Regions from separate parts of the Clostridium fungisolvens genome, predicted to be linked through region 2. Evidence: a T-box and tRNA genes for the amino acid it is inferred to sense, from the RefSeq annotation. Region 2 holds a T-box; the other holds one or more tRNA genes.
What was found. The T-box of region 2 lies ahead of bsdtw1_RS10990 (methionine--tRNA ligase). A T-box ahead of a tRNA ligase gene usually reads a tRNA of that ligase, here a tRNA-Met.
Positions count from the first base shown of each region.

Region 1: it has a tRNA-Met gene. The T-box ahead of bsdtw1_RS10990 (methionine--tRNA ligase) is inferred to sense a tRNA for this amino acid. The anticodon was not compared.

Region 1 covers NZ_BLZR01000001.1:4,530,536-4,540,188, forward strand. Annotated here, with positions in the region: gene ftsH (ATP-dependent zinc metalloprotease FtsH) at 1-1,096, opposite strand, end outside; gene hpt (hypoxanthine phosphoribosyltransferase) at 1,169-1,708, opposite strand; gene tilS (tRNA lysidine(34) synthetase TilS) at 1,714-3,117, opposite strand; gene spoIIE (stage II sporulation protein E) at 3,417-5,813, opposite strand; tRNA gene bsdtw1_RS20115 (tRNA-Leu) at 6,294-6,382, opposite strand; tRNA gene bsdtw1_RS20120 (tRNA-Met) at 6,403-6,479, opposite strand; tRNA gene bsdtw1_RS20125 (tRNA-Met) at 6,486-6,561, opposite strand; tRNA gene bsdtw1_RS20130 (tRNA-Leu) at 6,568-6,656, opposite strand; tRNA gene bsdtw1_RS20135 (tRNA-Met) at 6,679-6,755, opposite strand; tRNA gene bsdtw1_RS20140 (tRNA-Met) at 6,762-6,837, opposite strand; tRNA gene bsdtw1_RS20145 (tRNA-Leu) at 6,844-6,932, opposite strand; gene bsdtw1_RS20150 (S1 domain-containing RNA-binding protein) at 7,140-7,544, opposite strand; gene bsdtw1_RS20155 (FtsB family cell division protein) at 7,607-7,894, opposite strand; gene yabQ (spore cortex biosynthesis protein YabQ) at 7,985-8,374, opposite strand; gene yabP (sporulation protein YabP) at 8,383-8,673, opposite strand; gene bsdtw1_RS20170 (RNA-binding S4 domain-containing protein) at 8,792-9,058, opposite strand; gene hbs (non-specific DNA-binding protein Hbs) at 9,120-9,443, opposite strand; gene yabN (bifunctional methyltransferase/pyrophosphohydrolase YabN) at 9,601-9,653, opposite strand, start outside.
Region 2 covers NZ_BLZR01000001.1:2,551,215-2,560,867, forward strand. Annotated here, with positions in the region: gene bsdtw1_RS10985 (hypothetical protein) at 1-577, opposite strand, end outside; gene bsdtw1_RS10990 (methionine--tRNA ligase) at 791-2,782, opposite strand; T-box leader at 3,004-3,249, opposite strand; gene bsdtw1_RS10995 (hypothetical protein) at 3,598-3,777, shown strand; gene bsdtw1_RS11000 (AzlC family ABC transporter permease) at 4,408-5,127, shown strand; gene bsdtw1_RS11005 (branched-chain amino acid transporter permease) at 5,117-5,452, shown strand; gene bsdtw1_RS11010 (AIM24 family protein) at 5,576-6,331, opposite strand; gene bsdtw1_RS11015 (aldo/keto reductase) at 6,711-7,562, shown strand; gene bsdtw1_RS11020 (YjjG family noncanonical pyrimidine nucleotidase) at 7,791-8,480, opposite strand; gene bsdtw1_RS11025 (DMT family transporter) at 8,625-9,107, opposite strand; gene bsdtw1_RS11030 (DMT family transporter) at 9,250-9,653, opposite strand, start outside.

The DNA of each region.
Region 1 (9,653 bases), 2.0 Mb from region 2:
CAGCCCCTGTAAATCCAGGAGTTCTCTTTGCTAAAACTTTAAGCTCTATATCATCAGATAAAGGTTTATTTCTTGTATGAACCTTAAGTATCTCTTCTCTACCTTTTACATCAGGAGCTCCAACTACAATCTGTCTGTCAAATCTACCTGGTCTTAATAGAGCTGGATCTAAGATATCTGGTCTGTTAGTAGCAGCTATCATAATAATCCCTTCATTAACTCCAAAACCATCCATTTCAACTAATAACTGGTTAAGAGTTTGCTCTCTTTCATCATGACCACCACCAAGGCCAGCACCTCTTTGTCTACCTACAGCATCTATTTCATCTATAAATATTATACATGGGGCATTCTTCTTTGCTTGTTCAAATAAGTCTCTTACTCTCGAAGCACCAACTCCAACGAACATTTCTACGAAATCTGAACCTGATATACTAAAGAATGGTACTCCAGCCTCTCCAGCAATCGCTCTTGCAAGAAGAGTTTTACCAGTTCCAGGAGGTCCAACTAAAAGAACACCCTTCGGAATTCTGGCTCCCATTTCTATATATCTCTTAGGCTGCTTTAAGAAGTCAACTATTTCCTCTAGTTCAGCCTTTTCTTCATCTGCACCTGCAACATCTTTAAATGTAACCTTCTTTTTATCTGGAGTAGCCATCTTAGCTCTACTCTTCCCAAAATTCATTACACCTCGGCTTCCGCCTCCACTCTGAGATTGCTGCATAAATATAAAGAAAAACGCTATAAATAAGAAAATTACTAAAACTGTTGGTATTATCTGTACCCAAACAGATATATTTGTTGGAAGTTCAAACGAAACTTTTACATTTGGTTTATTATTATTTGCAAGTAATATATTTAATGTTTCAACAGGAACTACTGTATTAAAAGTTTTGTTATTTGTTAAGGTACCCTCAACAGTCATTTTATCCTGTTTTACTTGTATACTCTTAACTTGGTCACCAATCCATTTTTGTTGAAAATCGCTATATGGTATAGTACTTCCTGCTTCGCCGCTTTTCACGAGAAAAACTGCAGAAATTACAACCATTATCATTACCACAACCCAGGCCGTTAAGCTAGAAAATTTTTTCATGATAGGCCCCCCTCTCTTACTAGTTACTATAAAATTTTACCATATGATTTTTTCCATTACAATACAGTTACATTACTTATTATATACTTCCTCTTTTAAAGAAGCTATAAATGGTAAGTTTCTATATTTTTCGGCATAATCAATGCCATAACCAACTATAAATTCGTCTGGAACTTCAAATCCATAATACTTCACATTAATATCCGTCTTTCTTCTTACTGGTTTATTAAGCAAAGATACTATTTCTATGCTATTAGCATTTCTATCCTCAAAATACTTCAATAAATAGCTTAAAGTAAGTCCTGTATCAACTATATCTTCTACTATTATGACATCCTTACCCGCCACATCATTGTCTAAATCTTTTAAAATTCTAACAACTCCTGAAGTTTGCGAAGAATTTCCATAACTTGATACAGCTATGAAGTCTAACTCACAAGGTATTGATATATACTTCAATAGTTCAGAAGTAAATATAACAGATCCTTTTAGTACTCCAACTACAAGCAATTCTTTGCCCTTATAGTCATCGCTTAAATCCGCCGCTATTTCTTTAACCTTGCTAATGATAGTATCTTCAGAAAACAGTATTTCTTTTATGTCTTCTCTCATGTTAACTATTCCCTTTCTATAAAACGTATTTGTAAAATATTTTTTGTATTCTTATTAACTTTAAATAAGTCACTTATCTTTAAGCCTACAACCCAAGAAATATGGTTATCAAAACAAACCAAAGGTATTTCATCTCTTAGACTATTAGGTACTTTATTGTCAATGAATATATCTTTTATCTTTTTAGTGCCAGTCATACCTAAAGGCTTAATTTTATCACCATTTTTTCTATTTCTAATAATTATTTTTTGCTTTATTTTATCATAATCAAAATATTTGATTAAGTCACTACTATTTAAGTCAATTTTAGTATCATTCTGCCTCACCTGTAAGACAACATCATACATTAATCCATTTAATCTTAGATTTTCTACTATTTTCTCATCAAGATCTTGTTTGGATATTATAAACTCTATACTTTTGCATTCCTCAAATTTTCTTATTGAGATAATTATATCTCCATAAGAATTTTCTGCAACTATATTATTTGGAAGATTTATGTTTTTTCCCGTTTTTCCTTCTTGTAATAGGATAATATCATAAATATGTTTCATTTCAAAATTATATGTAGCTCCAGAAACATAAAATATAGATTTTCTTATAAGCCTTGTCAATAATGCCTCATGAATATGAAAAGCATCTTTGTTTATTATTATAGTCCCAGCTTTTTCTTTACAAAACTTAAAATACATATCTTCAGAACTTTTATCAATATACTCACTATCAATATTTGCTAATAAGGCAAGTCTATTAAGAGACTCTACAATATCTTTATTAAAATTATTTTTTATAAAAGGAATCATTTCAAGTCTAACCTTATTTCTGGAATATATACTTTCTAAATTAGTTCTATCTATCCTAGGATTAAGGTTATTACTTACACAATAATCTTCTATTTCTTCCCTTGTTATGCACAGTATAGGTCTTATATAGATTTCATCTCTTATTGGCTTTATACCAACCAACCCATCTATACCTGTTCCCCTCATAACTCTCATCAAAATAGTTTCTGCTTGGTCATTTGCATTATGAGCTATAGCAACCTTATCGAAACCTTCTTCTTTTATTACCTGGCTAAAAAATTCGTATCTCGCTTCTCTACCAGCCATTTCAGAGGATATACTTTTCTCTTTTGCCATCGACTCAATATTTATTCTTTTTATAAAACACGGTATTCCAAGACTAGAGCACATTTTTTCAACATAGCTTTCGTCTTCAAAGGAATCATCTCCTCTAAGCAAATGATTAATGTGAGCCGCTCCAAGAGTAATACCAAGTTCATGCCTCATCATATATAGAACATGCAACAAGCAAACCGAATCTGGACCTCCAGAAAGCGCAACTAAAACCTTATCTCCATTTTTTATCATATGATGTTCTCTTATAAAATTTATAACTTTATCATTCAAGTTAGAACACTTCCTAATCAAGTTTAATAACTTATTATAACATACCATTAAACTCTTATTAATATAAATTATTACAAATTCACTAAAACTTAAATAAATCGTATATTGTTAATTTATTAATGCTTCCATTTAAAACTACAGACTTAATCCTATGTTTTATACATAAAAACGACTATGAAACTAAGTTAGCATTAGTTTCATAGTTAAAGTGTATTTTATTCAATTGAAATATCAAAATTTTATTTTGCCCATAAAAACTTTATTTTATAACTTCTGCAAGTTACAAAGACACTTGTTCACTAGTATATCGCAAACACCTTAGATACCACCACCGTCATATCATCTTTTATCTTAGCGCCACTTATTTCCTTAGCTTTATCTAATATCTCAAGAGAAAGCTCTTTAGGATTTTTATTATTAGTTGTACGTAAAAATTCAGTAAGCCATTGACAGCTTCCATCACCATCTTTACCATATAATATCCCATCGCTTATTGTTACTATCAAATCTCCATTAGATACTTTTTTCTCTACAATATCCACATCTGTTGTATCCAATATACCAAAAGGTAATGTTTTTGACTTCACTAATTCAACCTTCTCACCCTTCTTGATAAAACTTTCTACAGCTCCAACTTTCATAAACTTGGCATTTCCTGTATATAAGTCAATATTTTGAAGATCCAAAGTTGCGAACTTTTCATCTTCACTAAACTTCATAGACATTATAGAATTAACAGTATTTATGGCTGTTAATTCCGAGAACCCAACTTGTGTGAATTTTTCTATAAGCTCCACAGCAGCTTTACTCTCTGCACCAGCCTCAGGTCCTGATCCCATACCATCACTAACCAAAACCATATAGTTACCATCTTGAGTTTTCCCATAGCTATAGCTATCACCAGTATACTTTTCTCCATCTTTACACGCTATTGCTGCATATGATGATACATGATATTTAGGGGTCTCCTCAATGTATACAGAACATTTATTAGTATTTGGGTCTATAGAACAACCATCCCCACCTATACTCATAGTTTTGCCTATAGATTTATTTATTACTGGAAGGACATCTTTTATACATATCTGTCCACCTCCACAACTATCCATAGTTACCTTTATGTTTAATCTACCATTTTTATCGTTATAACATAAAATATCATCATACTTTATACTTTCTTTATTCAACGCTCTTTTTATAGTTCTTTCTACATCATTACATATAACTATATCTTTGCTAAAATCATCTATTAATTCTCCAATTGTAACAGCCATATTGTTTATATGCCCTGCTAAAAGTTTCCTTCCTTCCCCAAGCCTTCTTTTAAGCATTTCATCCTGAACATAATTACCAACTATCTCTTCTGTATTCTTTACTAGCGCATATTTTTTAATACATTTCTTATCTAACTCTAATGGAAAACTTGATTTTCCTTCTTGATTACTTCTTATCAATTCAGAAAACGAATTGTAAGTAGTATGTAATTCTCTTTTCCAACAAGTATATCTCATATCACAGCTGCTACACACCCTGTCGGCCAGGTTTTCTATAAGCGCACTACTTTTGTTTTTTAACAACAGCCTATCATTATCAACTAAATTACTCAACGTAACTGATATAGTAGATAAAATATCTGTAAAATCAACAAGTCTATTAGTAAACTCTTCTTTAATCTTGCAAAAATGCAAATCTCCTAAAGTATCCTGCTTCCTTTCATTATCTAATTCAAGTGACAGTTTATTATAAAATTTAAGTGGAACTACAGAAAATAATACTGCTACAATCAATGCCTCTATAACCTTAAAATCATCAAACTTCTTTGAATACATCGATAGCACAAAGTATACTACAATATAAGCTAGCATTGTAAACCACTTACCTGTATCTTTAAATATACCAACCATCAATCCGCATATACTATATACACTTATATAAAGCATCATATTATTAGTAGAAAGACCCACTATTATTCCCATGGCAACACCTGCTGCTGCTCCCACTGAGCTTCCCAAAGAGAACGCTATTATTATTACAAAAAATAATGCAACTACATTTCTTATACTAATACCAAAAATCGCCACACTACCTATGCCTGAAATTATAAGACAAAACAGTAATGCCATAGCTATAAGTTCTTCACTTGTAAAAAAGTGATTTGTTTTTATATCATCTAGGCATGTAAGTGCATATTTTATAATATAATATATTGGATAAACTACAACACATTGCACTAACGAAGTTACTATATTAATCCATAAACTTATATTTGAACTAAATGCTCTATAAAAAATCATCGACAACATAAGTATAGAAAAACTCATTATTAAGCTAACCTTCTCCTTTAACTTAAACGGAAGGTTTGTAAATATAGATATAATAGCTGCTGACAAAATATAAATACCAACATTAGGCGCACTACCTAGAAGAGTGGCGTATCCTAATAAAACTCCAACTGCCGCTACTATCCCTTCTTTCTTACTTTCCTTATTTAAAAACGATAGTATGAAAGCTATTCCGAATGGTGATAGCCCATCTATACCCGCCCCATTTGCATTTATAGTTACCCTACTTATCAAAAAAGCTCCTATGAAATTAAATAGCAATCTATAAGGAGATCCTATAATCTTAAGTTCTTTCTTATCTTTTTTTCTATCACTTATTCTTTTATATGTAGTGACATCTACTCCATACTGCATTGGTAAACCCTCCCATTTTTCTAAAGCGTATTTCTATTATATCAAAGGGTATTGGAAATATATGTCACTTGTTGTTTGCTGAAGATATTTTTATTCGGACATTTATCACTGTATTTCTTTATATTATTTATATTGATTTTTACTTAACTTATTGCAAAAACACCCTTCTGGCATAATTAACTATACAGTATAGCAAATGTACCTTTCCCTAGAAAAACCTACTTATTTGTCGTTGTACAATAGTCCTTGTGAATTTATAAGGATATTTTTTATGCATATAATTAAATATTTAATTTTTATGTCAGAAAAAGCAAAATTAAATAAAAAACTTTATTCTCTCTTTACAAAAAAATCACTAAGAGACTTTCTTAGCTATCCTTTATATATATATCTTCCTGCACACACTAGTAAAACTTAGCAAGTGAGCAAGCTTACAATTTTTTATATAGCAAAAAAGAACTCATAATATATGAGTTCTTTTGGTGCTGAAGACCGGAATCGAACCGGTACGATGTTTTAGCATCGCAGGATTTTAAGTCCTGTGCGTCTGCCAGTTCCGCCACTCCAGCAAGATGTATTAAATTTAAAATGGTAGCGGAAATAGGACTTGAACCTACGACCCTTCGGGTATGAACCGAATGCTCTAGCCAGCTGAGCTATTCCGCCATGTTATGGTTGCGGGGGCAGGACTTGAACCTACGACCTTCGGGTTATGAGCCCGACGAGCTGCCAACTGCTCCACCCCGCGATATTATGGTGCTGAAGACCGGAATCGAACCGGTACGGTGTTTTAGCACCGCAGGATTTTAAGTCCTGTGCGTCTGCCAGTTCCGCCACTCCAGCGAGTATTGTATTTAATTTGAAATGGTAGCGGAAATAGGACTTGAACCTACGACCCTTCGGGTATGAACCGAATGCTCTAGCCAGCTGAGCTATTCCGCCATGTTATGGTTGCGGGGGCAGGACTTGAACCTACGACCTTCGGGTTATGAGCCCGACGAGCTGCCAACTGCTCCACCCCGCGACATTATGGTGCTGAAGACCGGAATCGAACCGGTACGATGTTTTAGCATCGCAGGATTTTAAGTCCTGTGCGTCTGCCAGTTCCGCCACTCCAGCATTTTTTTGTCCGCCTCTCAGCGACAAGTTTTATTATAAAGTATGATATGTTTACTGTCAACACCTTTTTTATTTTTTTATTTATATATGTTTTAATAGTTAATCTATCTTATAAAAAAGCAAACTACAACCCTATGTTTTAGGCTTAGTTATTTATGATAAAAGCCGGATGTTTCCATCCGGCTTTTTCTATCTGAATACTTTATATTAACCTAAATTTTTTCTTCCCTTTGACTTAAACTCTTGATGTTTTTTTACATCCGCAAGTTTTTCTTCGCTATCTTTAAGGAACTTTGACATTATATCTTCAAAACTATTTGAAGAAGCCTTCTTTTTTTCTGAACTCCAGTCAATCTCTGCAGGCTTAACTGATTTCTTTTGAACATTAGCTTGCTTTATTGAAAGGCTTATCTTTCCATTGTCATCTACTGATATAACTTTTACCTTTACCTTATCTTGCTCTTTTAGGTGCTGTCTTATATCTTTTACAAATGAATCTGCTACCTCCGAAATGTGTACAAGTCCAGTTTTACCTTCCACTTCTACAAACGCTCCAAAGTTTGTGATGTTAACCACTGTGCCTTCTAAAATGTTTCCTGCCATTAAGGTCATGTTAAAAATGTTCCTCCTTAAAATAATTAGAATAATTAAATCTATGTTATTTTTATAATAACCTATTTTGTAGAACTTGAATCATTACTTGTTAAAACTTTCTTTTCACCTGGTTTAATCATACCTAATTTCTCTCTAGCCATCTTCTCGCTATAGGCATCAGTTTTTGACATATTAACTTCATCTTTTAATCTATCATTAACTGCTTTCACTTTATTAAGTTCTAGTTGCCTTTCACTTACCTGTGTACTAATTTTGTGCATAGTAATCTCTTGTCTTATAAAACTAAATACAAATATTGATACAATTAGGAGTATAGCTATATTTTTAAGAGTAAATTTCTTTCTCATGACTAAAGCCCCTTCGATTTCCAAAAAAATTCATTTATACTCCTATTTTAATAACTATTTATTTTTTATTCAAGTTATTTTTTTATCTTGCTATTTATTAATCCTATTCCTGAAGAATATAAGTTTAAATATATACGATAAGTTCTTTAAAAATATTCTAGCACCTTTCCCTGCAATTCTCTCAGCTTTTTTTTCAGTTCTGAGTACTTTCTTACTAAATAACTTAATATAAATAAATGCGCCTATTATTATAAATAGATATACATACATCCCTAAGAAAGCATAATTGACATAAAGAAGGAATGTAAATATTATTATTGCAGTTAGTATCCAGAATAAAAAATCCTCTATAAAAACTATAAACTTAGGTGTTCCAATGCCTCTTATCGCTCTGTAAATGTCGAAAAGCACACCAGTTAACATCCCAGCTGCAAGGCTAAATATTACAATCTCAAATTGAATTTTCAATGGAAGCAGCATGATATCACCTATTTAAATATCTTCTTAAAGATATTTTCCTTTTCTTTTTTCACTTCACCTGTATATATCATAGCTGATACTTTCCCTATTATGACTACATCTCCATTCTGTACATCCAACTTATTCATCTTAAGCCCCTCACCCTTTACTGTAAGCATGCCTAAACATGTATTTAATAATATTTTTTCTTCATCAAAACTTAGAACTTCCACTACTCCTGTCAAAACAATTTTCTTTCTATTTTCCAGCGCTAAGTTGCTTTTTCTTTCTTCAACTTTAAGCTCCTTCTTATTCTCCATAATATCCTCCTGTATGTTTTTATAATAAAATATATGACTATAAATTTTGATATATTCAAAATAGAGATATTTTATTTAAAATGACAAAAGGTCTCCTTGACTATTCGTCAAAGAAACCTTACATTTCGTCTTGATCTTCTTCACCTTCTAATATTTCATACATCTGCTTTGCATTTTCTTTCTTTACATGCTCTGCAATATTAGTTATCTTAGCTTTCAGTTTTTTGTTAGCAAATACTATTTCAATTACATCCTCTTCTTTTACCTCTGTAGAAGGTTTTGCAACTTTACCATTAATAGATACTCTTCCACCTTCACACACTTCCTTAGCCACGGTTCTTCTCTTGATTATTCTAGATACCTTTAGATACTTATCTAATCTCATAATATATCTCCTTATAACTTTAAGAACCCGAGATTCCTCGGGTCCTAAAAATATATATCTATTACTTGTTAACTTTTTCTTTGAACTCTTTACCAGCTTTGAATACTGGAACTTTTGAAGCAGGTATTTGGATAGTTTCCTTAGTTCTTGGGTTTCTTCCTTCTCTAGCTGCTCTTTCTCTAGTTTCGAAAGTTCCAAAGCCAACTAATTGAACCTTTTCTCCATTTTCTAAAGCTTCTTGAACACTGTCAATGAAAGATTTTAATGCAACTTCTGCATCTTTCTTAGTTAACTTACTCTTCTCAGCCATGCTTGAGATTAATTCTGCTTTATTCACTTTTACATCCTCCTTAAAACTCTTATGATATGTTTTATGGTACCTGATTATAATTATGTATTATAATCTACATTAACATATTATATAACCACTTTTTTATATAGTCTATAGTAAATTACTTATTTAACAGTACAAATATAATATGGTAATGATTGCTCACTTATGCTATATATTCTTCATAAAAGGGAAATTTCCTTCTTTGCCCTTAGTTTTTTTCGGTTTTTTTTGCTTTATTCCACAAATTATCCATTTCTTCAA
Region 2 (9,653 bases):
AACCAAAATATCTTTTGTTTTCATTATCAATAAACTTAAAGTTACCATTATAGAGGATTGTTCCTGCATATTTTCCCTTTGTTATTATTAAAAAACTCTTTAAATTATGGTCTGGAGATTTTAGACTGAATTGAAGGGTTTTTAATTCTTTTTGATAAATATCTGTTCTAAATCTCATTATACCTAGTTCTGAAATTTCTGCAGCATCTATCTTATGATTACTGTTTATATCTGCAATATTAATCAAGGTTGCTGATAAATCCTTCGATATATCCTTTGAATTTATTAACTTTCCATCGGTGCCGAATTGATCCACCTCTAAATATTTGCCGTATACTCTCTCAGTCTCAATTACATTAGCAGTCTCAGTGAGCATCGTAATATCATTTTTTAAATCTGCAACTAAAAAACTTTTACTGTCCCTATATTCCACTGACTCGGTAAGATTTCTAATAAATACACCACAAATTGACATTAATAACAATATAATCAATACCTTAATTAAATTAATTTTTTTATTGAATTTCACTTCGGCCCTTGAATTGCAACTATAAGCTAGTAAGTTTTTAGTATACATTCCTTCACCTATCCTTTAGAATTTTTTTATATTCTAAAGGTACTAAAGAATTATTAAATATAGCTTATAGCGTTGTAAAATACAAGTTAAACTTTTGAAACTGCTAAAGCACCGTATTGCAATTAATTGGTTAGCTATACGATGCTTTAATTAAATTACTAAAAGAAGTAATATACTTTTATATAAACTTCCATTTAACTTTTTACTTAAATGTTAACCAGAAATTTGACTCTCATGTTTTGCAAAGAAATCTACTCTTGGTTCCAAGTATTTTAGTTTATGAGTAGCTGGATCACCTAAAAGATCATAAATTGGTTTAAATATATAATCCCAGCTCCAAAGCCTTTCATCTACATTTAAATATTCTCTTACCATCTCACAGCCATTTGGTGCAATAGGATGTATTAAGGTTATAGCCGTTCTTACGGCATGGAATGAATCTATTAGCACTTGTCTTCTTAATTCATTATCTTCCTTACTTTCTGCTTGCTTCATATTATTTACCCAATATTTATTCATATTACGGATATAACTATCCAAGACATAAGTTACAATATGAAACTCGTGATTGTACATGTGTTTTTCATAAGTTAAAATAGCTTCCTTTGATTCATCTAGAATTTCCTTACTTATCTCTCCTACTGGTATAGTTCCATCAAAATACTTTTGTGCTGTATAGAAACAAGAACGAACAAGTCTATTAAATACATTTGTAAGCAGATTGCCGTCTTTCAAAACAGTGTCAGGACCTTGTTTATCCTTATCATCCATAAAGGCTTGTGGTGCAAAGCTAACGCTCTTTTTAACTAAACCAAGGCTTAAAAAATGCATACGTAATTGTTCTGCAGTATAGTATTCTAATAGTTCCCTTGCCATAGGTGGTTTTATAGCGCCACTGCTACTAGCTTTTTTATCCATAAAAAGAAGATGATTATTTGCAATTAAGTGAGGAATATTCAAACTTTCCCAGTCTACTTTATCATCTTTATCTATTCCTAATAAAGCCATAAGCATTGCCATCTCAGCAACTCCATAGAAATAGATGTTGTCTTCACCAATAAATTGATATACTTTCGAATCTTTTCCAGTCCAAAACTCTTTCCATGCTTCTGAATCTTTTCCGATGCTTTCTAAATAAGCTTTAGTAAAAGATACTGGAGCCCAAAGAGATTCTGGCCAAACCCAGAAAGTTAAATCCTTAAGCTCTTCCTTTTCAGGTACTTCTATCCCCCACTCAACATTACCTGATAATCTAAAAGGCACTAGAGTCTTACCAGTTCTAAAACGGATACCCATCTTATCAAAAACTTCTCTTGCCTTATCTCTATCCTCTAGATTTTCAAAGACAAAAGAAACAGATGGCTTCTTTGGTTCATCTATAATGGTGTGTTTTGGTAACTTTTCCTCTAAATCTGTTACCTCTTCTAACTGCTTACGTTTAACATATATAATTGGTTGCTTTAAAAATTCTTCGATTGTATTTAATAAATACTTACGCCAATTTGTATTCTTTCTTAAATAATCTACTTCTTCATTTAAAAGCCTATTATATTGGTCTAATTTAAAGTACCAATTTGTAACATCTCTAAGTTCAGGTACTTTACCTGATAAGGTACTCTTTGGATCTATTAATTCAATTGGCATGAATTGATGACCTAAATCACATTCATCTGCATAAGCTTTTTCAGATGTACATCCTTCTATTGGGCATTTACCTATTACTTGACGACCGTTTAATAGTACTTTCTTATCTGGATCATAAAATTGTGGAGATGATAATTTTTGTAAAAACCCACCTTCATATAATTTATTAAAAACATTAGCAGATACTTCTTTGTGTATTTCACCAGCTCTATCCAGCGCTGATGCAGCATAAAGATTTAAATCCATTTCATATTTACTTAGTACTTCTTTTTGCTTCTCATGATTCTCGCGAACATAATCCTCAATAGTTCCTTTATAATTGTTTTCATCTACCATTTTTCTATAGCTTGCGGAAATTGGCGAGCCATAACAATCTGTTCCTGATACAAATATAACATTTTCTTTTCCAATTCTATCTCTTAAGAATCTTGCAAAGGTATCTGCATGAACAAACACTCCACCAACGTGTCCAAAGTGTAGTTCTTTATTTCCATAAGGCATACCTGAAGTTATAACAGCTTTCTTTGGGAATACCGGACGTTCTATTTTTCTTTCTTCCATGTTTACACACTCCTTAAATGTAATAACATCTGCTTATTAATTTATTTAAATCCACAAAAGAGTCGCTAAACGACCTTCTTCAGTGAGCTTTTTTAACGCATCCAAACTACTGACGATAAATGCAAACCAATATATTACTTAAGTTATCCAAAACTAACTTTTTTTATTTTAAGTTCTTAGACAGTAAAAAAGGGTATAAAAAAACACCTCCTACAATAATCTGTAGGGGCGACTTAACCGCGGTACCACCCTGCTTCATTAGCATGTTGCCATGCTAATCTTATCAAGTACTAACACATACTCTAGTTCCGTAACGTGAACAAACGTCATAGTATCACCTATTCTTCAGAATAAGATCCGTATGCAGCTCCAAGCCTTGTTTCATTAAAATATCCACTGTTCCATCTCAGCAAAAGGAACTCTCTGTAAGTTTCAAAAATAACTACTCTTCTTTTCATTGCCTTTATTTTAATATATAAAATCAATATGTTAATGTCAAGAATTATTATATTTATTATTTACAAAATTAAAAATTTTATAATTACATTTTCTGGCAATTCTCAGCTATTTTTAAGCTTCAGTCTATATTATTATACTATTGCAATTATTGAGTAAGTTTTAATAACATATTTCATCAATAATTCTATAGATAAACTACTTCATATTTGAATCTATCAAAATAAAAATTCGTGGTTCATCGAAATCATTTTTAACCAACCATGTTCATTAGAGAGTTTTTATATTTTACTAATTTATTAATCTATATATTTCTTATATAGATATATTTTAAAACTGTGAAAGAAGGTAATTAACAAATGAATATATCAAAATTATTTCAAGCAGCATCTTTAAATAATATTTATTCCAGTAGACAGACTCAAATCGTTGATACTGTTTCAAGTGCAACAAAGACTCCAAAGATACAGAAACCAGATGCAATTTCAAGTGCAACCAAATCAAAGGGTGGAGATCACTACTTCGAAGCAAGGGCTTAATTAAAGATGAGCCACTTCGATCCGAAATCTATTTTTAAAACTCTCACGGGTTTTGGTGAGAGGATTTAAAAACAATAAATTTTATTACGAAGTGGTTCATCTATACACATAAATAAACAATTAATCTTAATCACAAAATTCAACCCTATTTCTAGAAGCTAATAGAAATTTGGAATATACTTTTATATCAATATAAAAACTCTCTTTTGTATAGATAAACCTATTCATAATATACTAAAATCTAGAATTAGAAAAAGATATTTCGTAATATTTCCATATAAATACTATAGCCAATGTTAATCATTTATAAAAGCCATTATCATAAAAGTTTCATCAAATCGTTTTTTTTAATATGTCTTATCAATTATGCTTTCTGCATAAAACATCATCCTTATTTCATAAATAAATATAAAGCAATTTTATAAAACCAAGTGATATTGCAAAATCCTACCCTTTATACTATAATTTCGGATAGTACATTTTTATGAATATACTATTTTCATTTCATCTTAATATGTACCATTTCGATTCGAAATCTATTTTAAAAACTCCTATGGATTCTGAGAGGAGTTTTTAAAAATATAAATTTTATTATGAAGTGGTACACCAATAAATTAAGGGGGCATCTATATGAAAAATGCAATTAAAGCAGCCTTTCCAGTTACCATACCTGTAATGTTAGGATATGTATCAGTAGGCATAGCCTTCGGACTGCTGCTAGAAAAGTCTGGTTACAATTTTTCATGGGCAATTTTAATGAGCATATTTATCTATGCAGGCTCAATGCAGTTTATAGCTATTAATCTTTTAACCAGTGGGGCTGGTTTAATTGAAGTAGCACTGATGACATTGTTTGTAAACATAAGACATGTCTTTTACGGTTTATCATTTATTGATAGTTTTAAAGAAATGGGGAAGAAAAAGAATTATATGATTTTTTCTCTTACCGATGAAACTTACTCACTGCTTTGCGCTTCAAAAGCTCCTGAAGGAGTTAATAAAGACCAATTCATGTTCTTCATATCACTATTTAACCAAATATACTGGATTATTGGCAGTGCAATTGGTTCTATAGCAGGTTCACTTATAACTTTTAATACAAAAGGAATCGATTTTGCAATGACCGCTTTATTTGTAGTAATTTTCATCGAACAGTGGTCAACCTATAAAAATCATACGCCCGTTTTAATCGGCGCATGCTCCACAATTTTATCTCTATTATTATTTGGTCCAAGCAATTTAATTCTACCATCAATGATATTTATATCTATAACATTGATATCATTAAAAAAACAGATAGAGGGAAAAAACTACGGTGTTGATAAAGGAGAGGTAAGTAATGAATATTAATATTAGTTCTACGATAATTTCTATAATAATTATTGCTCTAGTTACTTTCGGTACAAGAGTTGCTCCTTTTATCCTTTTTGGAAAAGGAAAGTCTACACCAAAGTATATATTATATCTAGGCAATTTTTTACCTCCAGCGGTCATGGCAATGCTGATAATTTACTGTCTAAAAAATGTGAGCCTAATTACTTTTCCTTTTGGAATTCCTGAACTTATTGGTATATCCTCAGTAGCGCTGCTACATATATGGAAAAGAAATAATTTACTTAGTATAATTGGTGGAACAGCCATCTATATGATAGCAATTCAATTTATATTTGTATAAGATTAAAAGCCATGAACTTTTAGGAATTGCCTAATTTTTTCATGGCTTCAATTTTCTAAAAACTTTTGTACATATAGATAAAATAGTTTGTGTTTATATTAATACTTCTTTATTTTCAGTAACTTATTGAATAGGCGCCATAAGTATTCTTCCTGTTCCACGATATACATTTACTAAACCTTCTCCTGAAACAGCAGAACCAATCAAACTTTTACTAGATTTCTCAACTCGAAAATCTAATGTATCAGACCATGCAATAGCGTAGTTTCCATCAATTTTAACTTCATCATTTTCAATAATAAACTCTATTAATTCAGCTCTTGGCACAGGGCTCTCTAGCACAGCAACTCCTTGACCTCTTAGACATAAATTAAACAATCCTTCTTTTCCAAGCATCGCAGAAGACAAATTTGTTCTTGCCACTACTTTTTGCTGGACCCTTGATTCACAAGCAAGGAATAACCCATCATCCAGTACTAGACCTCCCCATTCAGACACCTCTTCAAGCAATATATGCTTATATGTTGGTTCTAGCATTAATAAACCATTACCTTGATATTTAGGTTTAATTGTAGATTCTTTTGTCACTTTTGAAGATAAAGCCTTACCAAATAAATCTCCAAGTCCCTTAACATCAGCAGCCATAGTTACGGCTCCCGAAGTCCACTGCATTGCTCCAGCACTTATTGTATATGCGTTCCCTTTTAGCTCAATCAAAACTTGTCGCTTTCTAATATTCATTTCAGATGCAAAGTAAGCAGCCATTGCCGTAGCAGCATTTACACTTAGATCTTTTTTGTACTCAAGTACTTTTACATCTCCTTTCCCCTCTACCACCTCAATATTTTTATTCTCAAAAATATTTTTACACGTTACCATTTATACCTCTCCTCCAAAAGCAAATTTAGATTTTAATACACCCTTTATACACTTACATTAAAACTTTTATATTTTATGTCTATGTTTAATAAAATTGTTGAAATTAGTTGATTATACAAGAGACACAATATGAGCAAGCTATTAAAATTAAATGACTTTTTCAGATGAACGTGTTTCATTTAATAATGAATGAGCCCTCGCAATCACGAATTTACTATTACATTTTAGGGGCTACGCTTTTGAATTTTATTGACTTACAGTAAACTCTAAGGTGTACAATTTATGTATATTCTTATTAAAGGATATAAATTAATAAAACAGAAAATTAAGCCATAGTGCTTAAAATAATACTACATAAAGATTGGAGTGTGTATTAAAAATGAATTCTTTGAAGGATTGTTACAAGTTATCTAACGGCGTTGAAATCCCATGTGTTGGGCTAGGTACATGGCAAGCAGAAAATGGAAAAATCGCAATATCTTCTGTTAAGGATGCTCTAGTAGCTGGATATCGTCATATTGATACTGCTGCTGGATATAAAAACGAAGAAAGTGTTGGTATAGCAATAAAGGAAAGCGGAATACCTAGAGAAGAAATTTTCATAACCAGTAAGCTTCACAATAATGATCATGGTTATGAAAATACTATGAAGGCATTCGAAGAAACTCTAAAGAAGCTTGATACTGATTATCTGGACCTTTATCTAATTCATTGGCCAAATCCCATAAAGTATAGGGACTGTTGGGAAGAAGCAAATGCAGGCTCATGGAAGGCCTTTGAAGAACTTTATACTGCCGGCCGCATCCGTTCAATTGGAGTAAGCAACTTCCATCCTCATCATATAGAAGCCTTACTTAAAACAGCAACTATAGTTCCTATGGTTAATCAGATTAGACTTTGTCCTGGAGATACACAAGATGAACTTGTAGGGTACTGCAAGGCTCATAATATTCTATTAGAGGCATACAGTCCATTAGGAACCGGTTTGATTTTTGAATCAAAGGAAATGCAAGCTTTAGCAGAAAAGTACGAAAAATCAATTGCTCAAATATGCATACGTTGGAGTTTGCAAATTGGATTTTTACCACTTCCTAAATCAGTAACAAAATCACGTATTGTTGAGAATGGAGAAGTTTTTGATTTTGAGCTTTCACATGAAGATATCAAACTTATTGCCGATTTAAAAGGTGTTTGTGGATTTTCTAAAGATCCAGATAAAATTACATTCTAATATTTTATATCATATAACTAAGGGCATACTAGATACTTCTGTATGCCCCTATTTATTTTGCAAATCCAATGTTTAAAGATACACTTTTATGCATGGTTTTAAATTTATTTACATCAAAAAAGTAGATATAAAAAGAAACTTATCTTTATATCTACCTCTCTTAAAAATGTATCACTTTTCTAAAAACTTTTTTCAAAACTTCTCTTAGAGAAGATGTAATTCTTTAAACTACCCGTTAATTATATTCTTAAGCTCATTAAGACTACTTATTTCATAGGTTGGCTTTATCTCTGATGTATTTGGAGTTTTACTTGGGTTGTACCAACAGGTATCAATTCCAGCGTTTACTCCACCCTTAATATCAGAACTTAAGCTATCTCCTACCATAAGAACCTTGCTCTTATCAGTTTGCTTTATATTCTTTAATGTCATCTCAAATATCCTTGGATCTGGTTTAGCTACCTTAACTTCTTCTGATATTACTACATCTTGAAAATATTTGGCTATAATAGATTTTTTTATTCTGCCATTCTGAACATCTGTTAGTCCATTTGTCACTATTGTCAATTTATAATCTTTATATAAACTTTCTACAAGTGCCTCACTATCATCAAATAAGAATGATGCATTAGCTAGGTGCTTCATATATGCCTTTGCAAATTCAAATTCGTCAAAAGCTACTTCTAATTTATTTGCTAATCTCTTGAATCTTTCAACCTTTAATTTTTCTTGAGTGATAAGCCCCTGTTCGAACTCTTTCCATATAGCTGTATTTATTTCACTATATATTTTCAAATGGTGATTTTCATCATATTCAATATCAAATTCAATCATAGCATTTTTAAAAGCTTCTCTTTCAGATTTCTTAAAATCAAAAAGAGTTTCATCTGCATCAAATATTATAACTTCGTATTTCATAGTAATCCCCCTTGAATATGTGATTTATTGTAGTAAATCATATTTTATTTTTATCTATCGTAGTTTTTCTTTATGTTAATTATATCATTAATTCCAATATAACACATAATTAAACAAATATCGTTTCACATTCTTTAGACATATTTAAATATTAGTAATAGCAATATCCTTACTTAAATCAGCTTGCTGATTTTTTATTTTATTGTCAGCTCTCGCATTTAAACTTAAGCCTACAAGAAATAATATCCCTCCTATTACTTTTCCTTTAGAAAAGACGTCTAAATATATATAATCAATGATAGCACTTGCAAACATTTGTCCTATAAACCTCAGTATAACAACATAAACTGCTGGCACCTTGGGAACCAAAACATTAAAGATATAAGTTGTCAAAACTCCTATAAACCCACCTATAAAATATGGTAACGGAACTTTCCGTATTACCTCATAAGAAGGAATGGAATTTATCATAAATGCACATAGAACAACAGAAGAGACCGCTGCCATAAAATAATTTATAATAACTCCATTAATCATCCCTTCCTTTTGTGATAGCTTTCCATTAATCATCATGCTAATAACTATATTTACACCTACTAAAAATGCTAAGAAAATATATAATATCATTTCAATCCTCCAATATAATAAATTTTTTAGTGCCCTTTTTTCTGAAAAAATCATTTAATTCTAATAGTTCGCTTAAATAGCAGCTCTTGTATAATCACTTAATTTAAACACTAATCTTAGCAATATCCTAAACAAAATATCTTTATATAGTAATCATAACAATTGCTCCAAGAGAGATTATTGAAAACCCAAGAATTCTCTCTTTTCTGAACTTATTTACAGGCATTCCAAAAAGCCCAAAGTGTTCTACTATAATAGACATTACTAGTTGTCCATATAAACTTATACTGCTGGTCAAAGTTACTCCTATAACTGGTATACATAAGTTATTTAAAAGTATGGTTATAACGCCAAGAACACCAGGCAATAAAAAAATCAACTTCATTCCTATAAGCTTCGGCAATTTATTTTTTCTAACAATGGCTATAAGAACAATTGTTATTAGTCCGATTGTATGAAATATCAAGGTACTCATATACGGCCCTGTTTTCTTAGAAATCATTCCATTAAAGAACACCATAATAGCAAGTAATACTCCATTGATAA